3 regions of the Streptomyces sp. NBC_01334 genome follow, and region 1 is predicted to be linked to each of the others. Evidence: riboswitches for the same ligand, from Rfam matches in the RefSeq annotation. Region 1 holds a riboswitch; each other region holds the start of a gene.
The links. A riboswitch is a leader RNA that binds a small molecule or an ion and turns the genes downstream of it on or off. The one in region 1 is predicted to bind cobalamin.
Positions count from the first base shown of each region.

Region 1 (2,258 bases):
CGGACCACACGTCACCGACGGCGATGTCCGCGGGGCCGATGGTGATGGCCACGGCGACCGAGGCGCACAGCAGCGCGAGACCGGACGCCCACAGCAGCGCGCGGCGCAGTCCGCCCACGGCCGACGCCCCGGACGCCGACGTCCTGGACGCCCCGGACGCCGACGGCGCGCCGGTCATCCCGCGAGGCCGTGGCTGCGCAGCGCCGCCGCCACCTTCTCGATGCCCTCGACGGTCCTGACGGTCGGGTTCATGGCCTGTCCGGACAGCAGCACGTACCGCTTCTTCTTCACCGCGGTCATGTTCCTGGTGACCGGGTTCGACTCCAGGAACTCGATCTTCTTGGCGGCGGTCTCGGCCGTCTGCTGCTTACGGGTCAGGTCGCCGATGACGAGGAGGTCCGGGTCGCGGTCGGCGACCGTCTCCCAGTTGACCTGGGGCCACTCCTCCTCGGTGTCGTCGAAGGCGTTCTTGGCGCCGAGCGCGTCGGTGACGATGCCCGGTGCGCCGCAGCAGCCCGCGAGATACGGGGACTGGGAGTTGGCGAACCAGTACATGAGGGTCACGCCCCGGGCGTCGAGGCCGGCGGTGGCCCCGGTCACCCGGCTCTTCAGCCCGGCCACGAGCCGCTCGCCGCGCTCCCGGACGCCGAAGACCTCGGCCAGGTCGCGGACTTCGCCGTAGACCGAGTCCATGGTCAGCGGCTCGGTGCGGACGCCGTCGCCGTCACCGCTGTTGTCCTTGCCGACACAGTCGGAGGGGGAGAGGTACGTGGGCACGCCGAGCTTCTCGAACTGCTCGCGCGGGGCGACCCCGCCCTTGCCGAGGGTGGAGGCGAAGGAGGCGGCGACGAAGTCGGGTTCGGTGTCCAGGACCGTCTCGAAGGAGGGGGCGTTGTCGGCGAGGCGCTTCACCTTCGCGTTGGCCTTCTCCAGGCCCTTCGCCACCGGGTCGGTCCAGGTGGCGGTGCCCACCATGCGGTCGGCCAGCCCGAGGGAGAGCATGATCTCGGTCGTGCCCTGGTTGAGGGAGACGGCCCGCCGCGGAGGGCTGTCGATCGCCACCTGCTGCCCGCAGTTGTCGAGACGGACCGGGGGGCCGGCGGCCCCGTTCTTCCCCGCCGAACCGGAGGAACCCGCCGGGCCGGAGGAGCCGCAGCCGGCCAGCAGCAGGACACCGGCCAGGAACAGAACGGCAGGCCGGGCAGAACGGACGGGACGTGCGAACGGCACAGGGATTCCTTCGGCGTCGAGGGCTCAAGCGCGAAGCCCGGTCGTACGGTGCTCCCCCCGCCCGTCTCACGGCGGCGGGGGTGCCAGCAGGTCTTCGGACTCGGGGTCACCCGGACGAGGCGCCTTCCCGGACCGCTCACGCCGTCCAGTGGCCGTTGCCCCGCCCGTCGCCCTCACCGCTGCGCGTCAGCTCCGGATTCGCACCGGATTCCCTGACCCGTACACACTCGCGTGCGCACATGGGTTCGACTGGCCTTGGCAAGCTACCACAGCCGCGGAGGCCGCCCGCGGGCCTTTCCGCGCGCCGGCTCGCGCCCTCTCGTCGGCTGTCGGGCCCTGGTTACTATGCTCATTCAGGCCAGAGGGAGAGAGTCATGTTGACCGAGGTCACAGCGACCCGCTACCTCGCTCCGCTGCGGGCGGGCGGCTCCGTGCCCGCCGTCGTCGAGGCCGACGACCTGGGCACCTACGTCGTGAAGTTCACCGGCTCCGCGCAGGGCCGCAAGGCGCTCGTCGCCGAGGTGATCGTGGGCGAGCTGGCCCGTGCCCTCGGGCTGCGCTTTCCCGAACTGGTCCTGGTCCGGTTCGACCCGGCGATCGCGGAGCGGGAACCGCACCAGGAGGTACGGGAGCTGCACGCCGCGAGCGCGGGGCTCAACCTCGGGATGGACTTCCTGCCGGGTGCGGAGGACTTCACGCCGGAGGTCGCCGAGGCCTTTCCGGTGGAGCCGCTGGAGGCCGGGAGGATCGTCTGGCTGGACGCCCTGACCGTCAACGTCGACCGGACGGTCCACAGCTCCAACCTGATGGTCTGGCCGACGTTCGGCATCGTCCCGCCCCGGCTGTGGCTCATCGACCACGGCGCCGCCCTCGTCTTCCACCACCGCTGGGACGGCGCCGACCCCGAGAAGCGCTACGACTTCCGCCACCACGCCCTCGGCCGCTGCGCCCCGGACACCCGGGCGGCCGACGCCGAGCTGGCGCCCAGGGTGACCGAGGAGCTGCTGCGCCGGATCGTGGCGGAGGTG
Region 1 is NZ_CP130718.1:7,662,381-7,664,638, forward strand. Features, by position in the region: gene OG736_RS34180 (FecCD family ABC transporter permease) at 1-178, opposite strand, end outside; gene OG736_RS34185 (ABC transporter substrate-binding protein) at 175-1,230, opposite strand; cobalamin riboswitch at 1,299-1,499, opposite strand; gene OG736_RS34190 (HipA family kinase) at 1,605-2,258, shown strand, end outside.

Region 2 (2,258 bases), 6.0 Mb from region 1:
GGCGTCCGGGTGCAGCCGGAAGGACAGCCACCGGTCCGGCGGCCGCATGGCGGTGAAGGAGGTCGGTTCGCGGCTGATCAGGGCCGCCCGGTAGCTGTCCTCGGCGATCGGGTCGTCGAGCCAGGGCAGCGCCTCCCAGGGCTTGGTGCCGAGCAGGTCGGGGACGGCGGAGCCGAGCAGCCGGGCGGCCGTGGTGGTGGCGAAGGTGATGCGGCCGTCCACGTCCAGCGAGCAGCAGCCGCCGGGGAAACGCTCGGCGAAGTCGACGGCGGACCGCGCCTGGGCCGTTGCGACCGGCCGGGCCCGGAGCGGCGGCAGCACCCGTGGCACCCCGCCGACCCGCACGGGGTGTCCGTCGGCGGCGGCCCGTCGCAGGAACCGGCCCAGCCGGAGGCAGAGGCCGGTCATGGCCTCCCGTTCGCGCACGCTCAGCTGGGCCGGGTGCGAGGCGGGCCACTGGAGCACCAACCCGCCCCAGACCTCGTCGCCGGTGGTGATCGGGGCGGCGGCCAGCGAGAAGCGGTACGGCACGACGAGCGACAGACGCGGATAGCGGCGCGCCATCTCCTCCGCGCCGCCGATCCACACCAGGCGTCGTTCCCGCACGGCGTCGGACACCGGGGACGCGGCCGTCAGCGCCACTCGCGCCCAGGGCATGGAGATCTCCCAGGGGAGCCCGCCCAGCACGGCGAGCCGCAGCACCGGTTCGCCGGCCGCCGGCAGGTACACGGCGGTCACGGAGGCGCCGGTCTCCCGCGCGGCCTCGGCCAGGACCTTGTCCAGCGACTCCGGACCGCGGCCCCCACCCGACCCGGCAGCGGCAGCATCCGGCACACTCTCACCTTCCCCGCAGCGCAGGGGGCGCTCGCTGAACGACGCGCAGGCCTCGGGGCGCCGAGGGCCGACACCCCTAGGGCGGACCCTACGCCGACCGTGCGGACCCGGCATTTCGTCGGGTCCGCGGACGGCGGCCGTGCGCCGGGGTGAGCCGTCGTCCGCCGTCTTCGCGCCCCGCATCGCCGCTTGTCAGCGCCTCTGTGTGGGCACTACTGTCACCACGCCTTGGTGAACGGGAAATCCGGTGTGATGCCGGTGCGGCCCTCGCCACTGTGATCGGGAAGTCCGGCTCCGGCCCTTGCGGGCAGCCACTGGGTCCTCGGGACCCGGGAAGGCGGAGCACGGGCGGTGGTACCCGTGAGCCAGGAGACCGGCCAAGGCACGTCAACCATCCACGAGGTGCTGGAGAGGGTCTGCTCAGCCATGCACATAGCCGAGGGTTTTCTGCCTCCGGCGCACGCGATCGCCTGGGGCGTCGCATCCGCGCCATTCGTCGTCCACGGAGTACGGTCACTCACCCGTGAGGTCAAGGAGCACCCCGAGAGCACCCTGCTCCTCGGCGCCTCCGGAGCCTTCACCTTCGTCCTGTCCGCGCTGAAACTGCCTTCGGTGACCGGGAGTTGCTCACACCCCACCGGCACGGGGCTCGGCGCCATCCTGTTCCGACCGCCGATCATGGCGGTGCTGGGCACCATCACCCTGCTCTTCCAGGCCCTGTTGCTCGCCCACGGCGGCCTGACGACGCTCGGCGCCAACGTCTTCTCGATGGCCGTCGTCGGGCCCTGGGCCGGTTACGCGGTCTACCGGCTGCTGCGGCGGTTCGACGTGCCGCTGATGGTCACGGTGTTCTTCGGCGCGTTCGTGGCCGACCTGTCCACCTACTGCGTCACCAGCGTGCAGCTGGCGCTCGCCTTCCCGGACCCGAGCAGCGGATTCCCGGGCGCGCTCGGCAAGTTCGGCTCCATCTTCGCCGTCACCCAGATCCCGCTCGCGGTCAGCGAGGGGCTCCTCACGGTGTTCGTGATGCGGCTGCTGACCCAGTCCAGCAAGGGTGAACTGACAAGGCTGGGCGTGCTCGTGACCGGCGGCCGGACCAAGGCGGGCGCCGAGGCCGGGACCGAGGCGGTGGCCCGGTGAGCCGTAACGCGAAGATCAACGCCCTGCTGCTGTTCGTGGTGGCCGCGCTGGCCGTCCTGCCGCTGGCCCTCGGGCTCGGCGACCACAAGGAGGAGCCGTTCACGGGCGCCGACGCGGAGGCGGAGACGGCGATCACCGAGATCCAGCCGGACTACGAACCCTGGTTCTCGCCCCTGTACGAGCCGCCGTCCGGCGAGATCGAGTCGGCGCTGTTCGCCCTCCAGGCGGCCCTCGGCGCGGGGGTCCTCGCCTACTACTTCGGCCTGCACCGGGGACGGCGGCAG
Region 2 is NZ_CP130718.1:1,700,411-1,702,668, forward strand. Features, by position in the region: gene OG736_RS07680 (SpoIIE family protein phosphatase) at 1-834, opposite strand, end outside; cobalamin riboswitch at 1,047-1,230, shown strand; gene OG736_RS07685 (energy-coupling factor ABC transporter permease) at 1,261-1,974, shown strand; gene OG736_RS47250 (energy-coupling factor ABC transporter substrate-binding protein) at 1,971-2,258, shown strand, end outside.
Region 2: another riboswitch for cobalamin. It lies ahead of OG736_RS07685 (energy-coupling factor ABC transporter permease); the one in region 1 lies ahead of OG736_RS34185 (ABC transporter substrate-binding protein).

Region 3 (2,258 bases), 1.2 Mb from region 1:
CAGCGAACCGCGGCTGCGGATACGGGAGTACGAAAGGCCGATGCCGCCCGCGTGCTTCGACAGCCGGGCCACCTGGTGGTAGCGGTCGTAGATGGAGTCCAGCTCGTCCAGCGGCGAGTCGAGGAGGTAGCAGGACGACATCTGGGGGTGCCGGGTACCGGAGTTGAAGAGCGTGGGGGAGGACGGCAGGTAGTCCAGACGGCTCATCAGCCGGTAGAGGGCGGCGACCTCGTCCAGGGAGCGGGGCGTGTCGTCCTCGGCGAGGCCGCAGGCGACGCGCAGCAGGAAGTGCTGCGGCGTCTCGACGACCTTGCGGGTGATCGGGTGCCGCAGGAGGTAGCGGCTGTGCAGGGTACGGAGCCCGAAGTAGCCGAAGCGGTCGTCGGCCTGCTGGTCGATCAGGGCGTCGAGGCGGACCGCGTGGACGCGCACGAACTCGGCGGTGCGGTCGGCGATCAGGCCCTCGCGGTGGCCGACGGCGACCGATCCGGTGAACGACGTGACGCCCTGGGAGGCGGCCTCCGCGGCGATGCTGATCGTCAGCAGCCGGGCGGCCAGCTTCGAGTAGGCGGGGTCCTCGGAGATCAGGCCCGCGGCCCCCTCCGTGGCCAGCTCGCGCAGCTCCGCGGTGATCTCGGAGGCAGCCCGTGCAGACCGGCCGCGCAGAGCGACGGCGGCGACCCGGCCGGGGTCGGCGTCGGGCAGGTCGGCGGTCAGCTCGGTCAGGGTCCGCAGCAACGCGGTACCGGGACCGTCGGTCTCCAGCTCGGTGACGGAAACCGGGTCGGCTGGCGCGATGGTCACGTGGGGGCTCTCCCTCGCTCGGCGGTGGGCCTTGCGGAGGGCAGGGGGCAGCACACGAGCGCGCGGGGCGTCGCGTCCACCGGCCCACTCCACGAGACCCGGACGTCAGGGCACCCGGACCGGACGGCCGGGCGCGCTGTCGGCAGGACCTCGGACTGAACAGGCGTGCGCATACAGGTATGAACGCACGCAAGTACACCGTTGCGGGACAGTTCCGGATTCGCACCGGATTCCCCTGCGGCGACAGCGAGCATGAGCATACATCTTGTGCTCACCTGTCACGCCACCCCCAGATGTTGTGTCGGGGCGGTTTCAGAGCGTCAGCTGACAGGCGATCGGGGTGAGATCGTTCCGGTGTGGCACGGGATGCCGGTCCCGCTCGGGTGTGCGGACGAAAACCGGATGTTCGCAGACGCGGTCCCGGGTTGCGGAGCGTGCCGGGAGCGATTCCATGGAAGCAGACGTCGGCGCCGTGCGAATCCTCCGTCCCGCGAGTCCGCCGTCTCCGCGAACCGCCTTCTCGGAACTCTCAAGGAGCACGCCATGACGAGGCTCGCCGTCCGCCCGGCAAGGAGCGACCGCGCGACGCGCCGATGGCCACACCGGCCTCCCGGCGGGCGGGACACCGGGTCGGACACGGGTTCGTCGGCCGCCGGCACTCCCTGACGATCCGTCTGGGGGCCACCGCGGCGTCACCCGCCCCAGGAAGTGGCGCCGACGGGTCTCCTGCGCCAACGTCACCAGGGTGATCTGGCCGGTCGCCGCGCCGGCGCTGCTCGCCCGGGTCGGGGAGGGCCTGTTCATCCCCGTCACGCACGACACGACCGGCTTCGGGCAGGGGCGGCAGGGCAGCCAGGGGTTCGACACCGTCTTCAAGTTCGTCGGCCCGATCCGCGCCGCCTCGATCGCCGCCGCGCTCTTCCTGTTCCGGTGGTACCGCTGGACCAAGCGGCGTTGTCTCACCAGGGCGATGCGGGATCCGCGCCGGCTGGTGCCCACCGCCGGAACGACCTGATCCGCCAGGCGGAGACCGTGCTCCAGCAGTCACGCTGCTGGTACGCGCAGCTCAGCGTGTTCCAGGCACCGTGCCTGTGGGAGGGAGCTCCCGGACGGCGCCGGCGGCCCCGCACCGGGTCGGCATGCGGGTCCGCGAACTGGACCGCCTCCGGGACGCGATGGCCAGACGGACGCGGGACCAGGACCCGTCCGGCCGGCCATCGCGTACCCAGGGACACGACCTAGTGGCCGGCGCCCGCCGTCGCCGGGGGCAGCTCCACGGCCACGCCCGGGTCGCCCGCGTCCGCCGTGTAGTCCTCCGGCTTCGTCTCGTCGATGCCGTCGGGAGCCTTGGCGGCCCTCAGGGCGAAGGTCAGCACCACCGTGACGACGACGTTGATCACGAACGCCGTGAGACCGATGTAGCCGATCTCGCCGATGCCCGGGATCTCCTTCGA
Region 3 is NZ_CP130718.1:6,448,831-6,451,088, forward strand. Features, by position in the region: gene OG736_RS29090 (ribonucleoside-diphosphate reductase subunit alpha) at 1-804, opposite strand, end outside; cobalamin riboswitch at 929-1,064, opposite strand; gene OG736_RS29095 (hypothetical protein) at 1,550-1,819, shown strand; gene mctP (monocarboxylate uptake permease MctP) at 2,043-2,258, opposite strand, start outside.
Region 3: another riboswitch for cobalamin. It lies ahead of OG736_RS29090 (ribonucleoside-diphosphate reductase subunit alpha); the one in region 1 lies ahead of OG736_RS34185 (ABC transporter substrate-binding protein).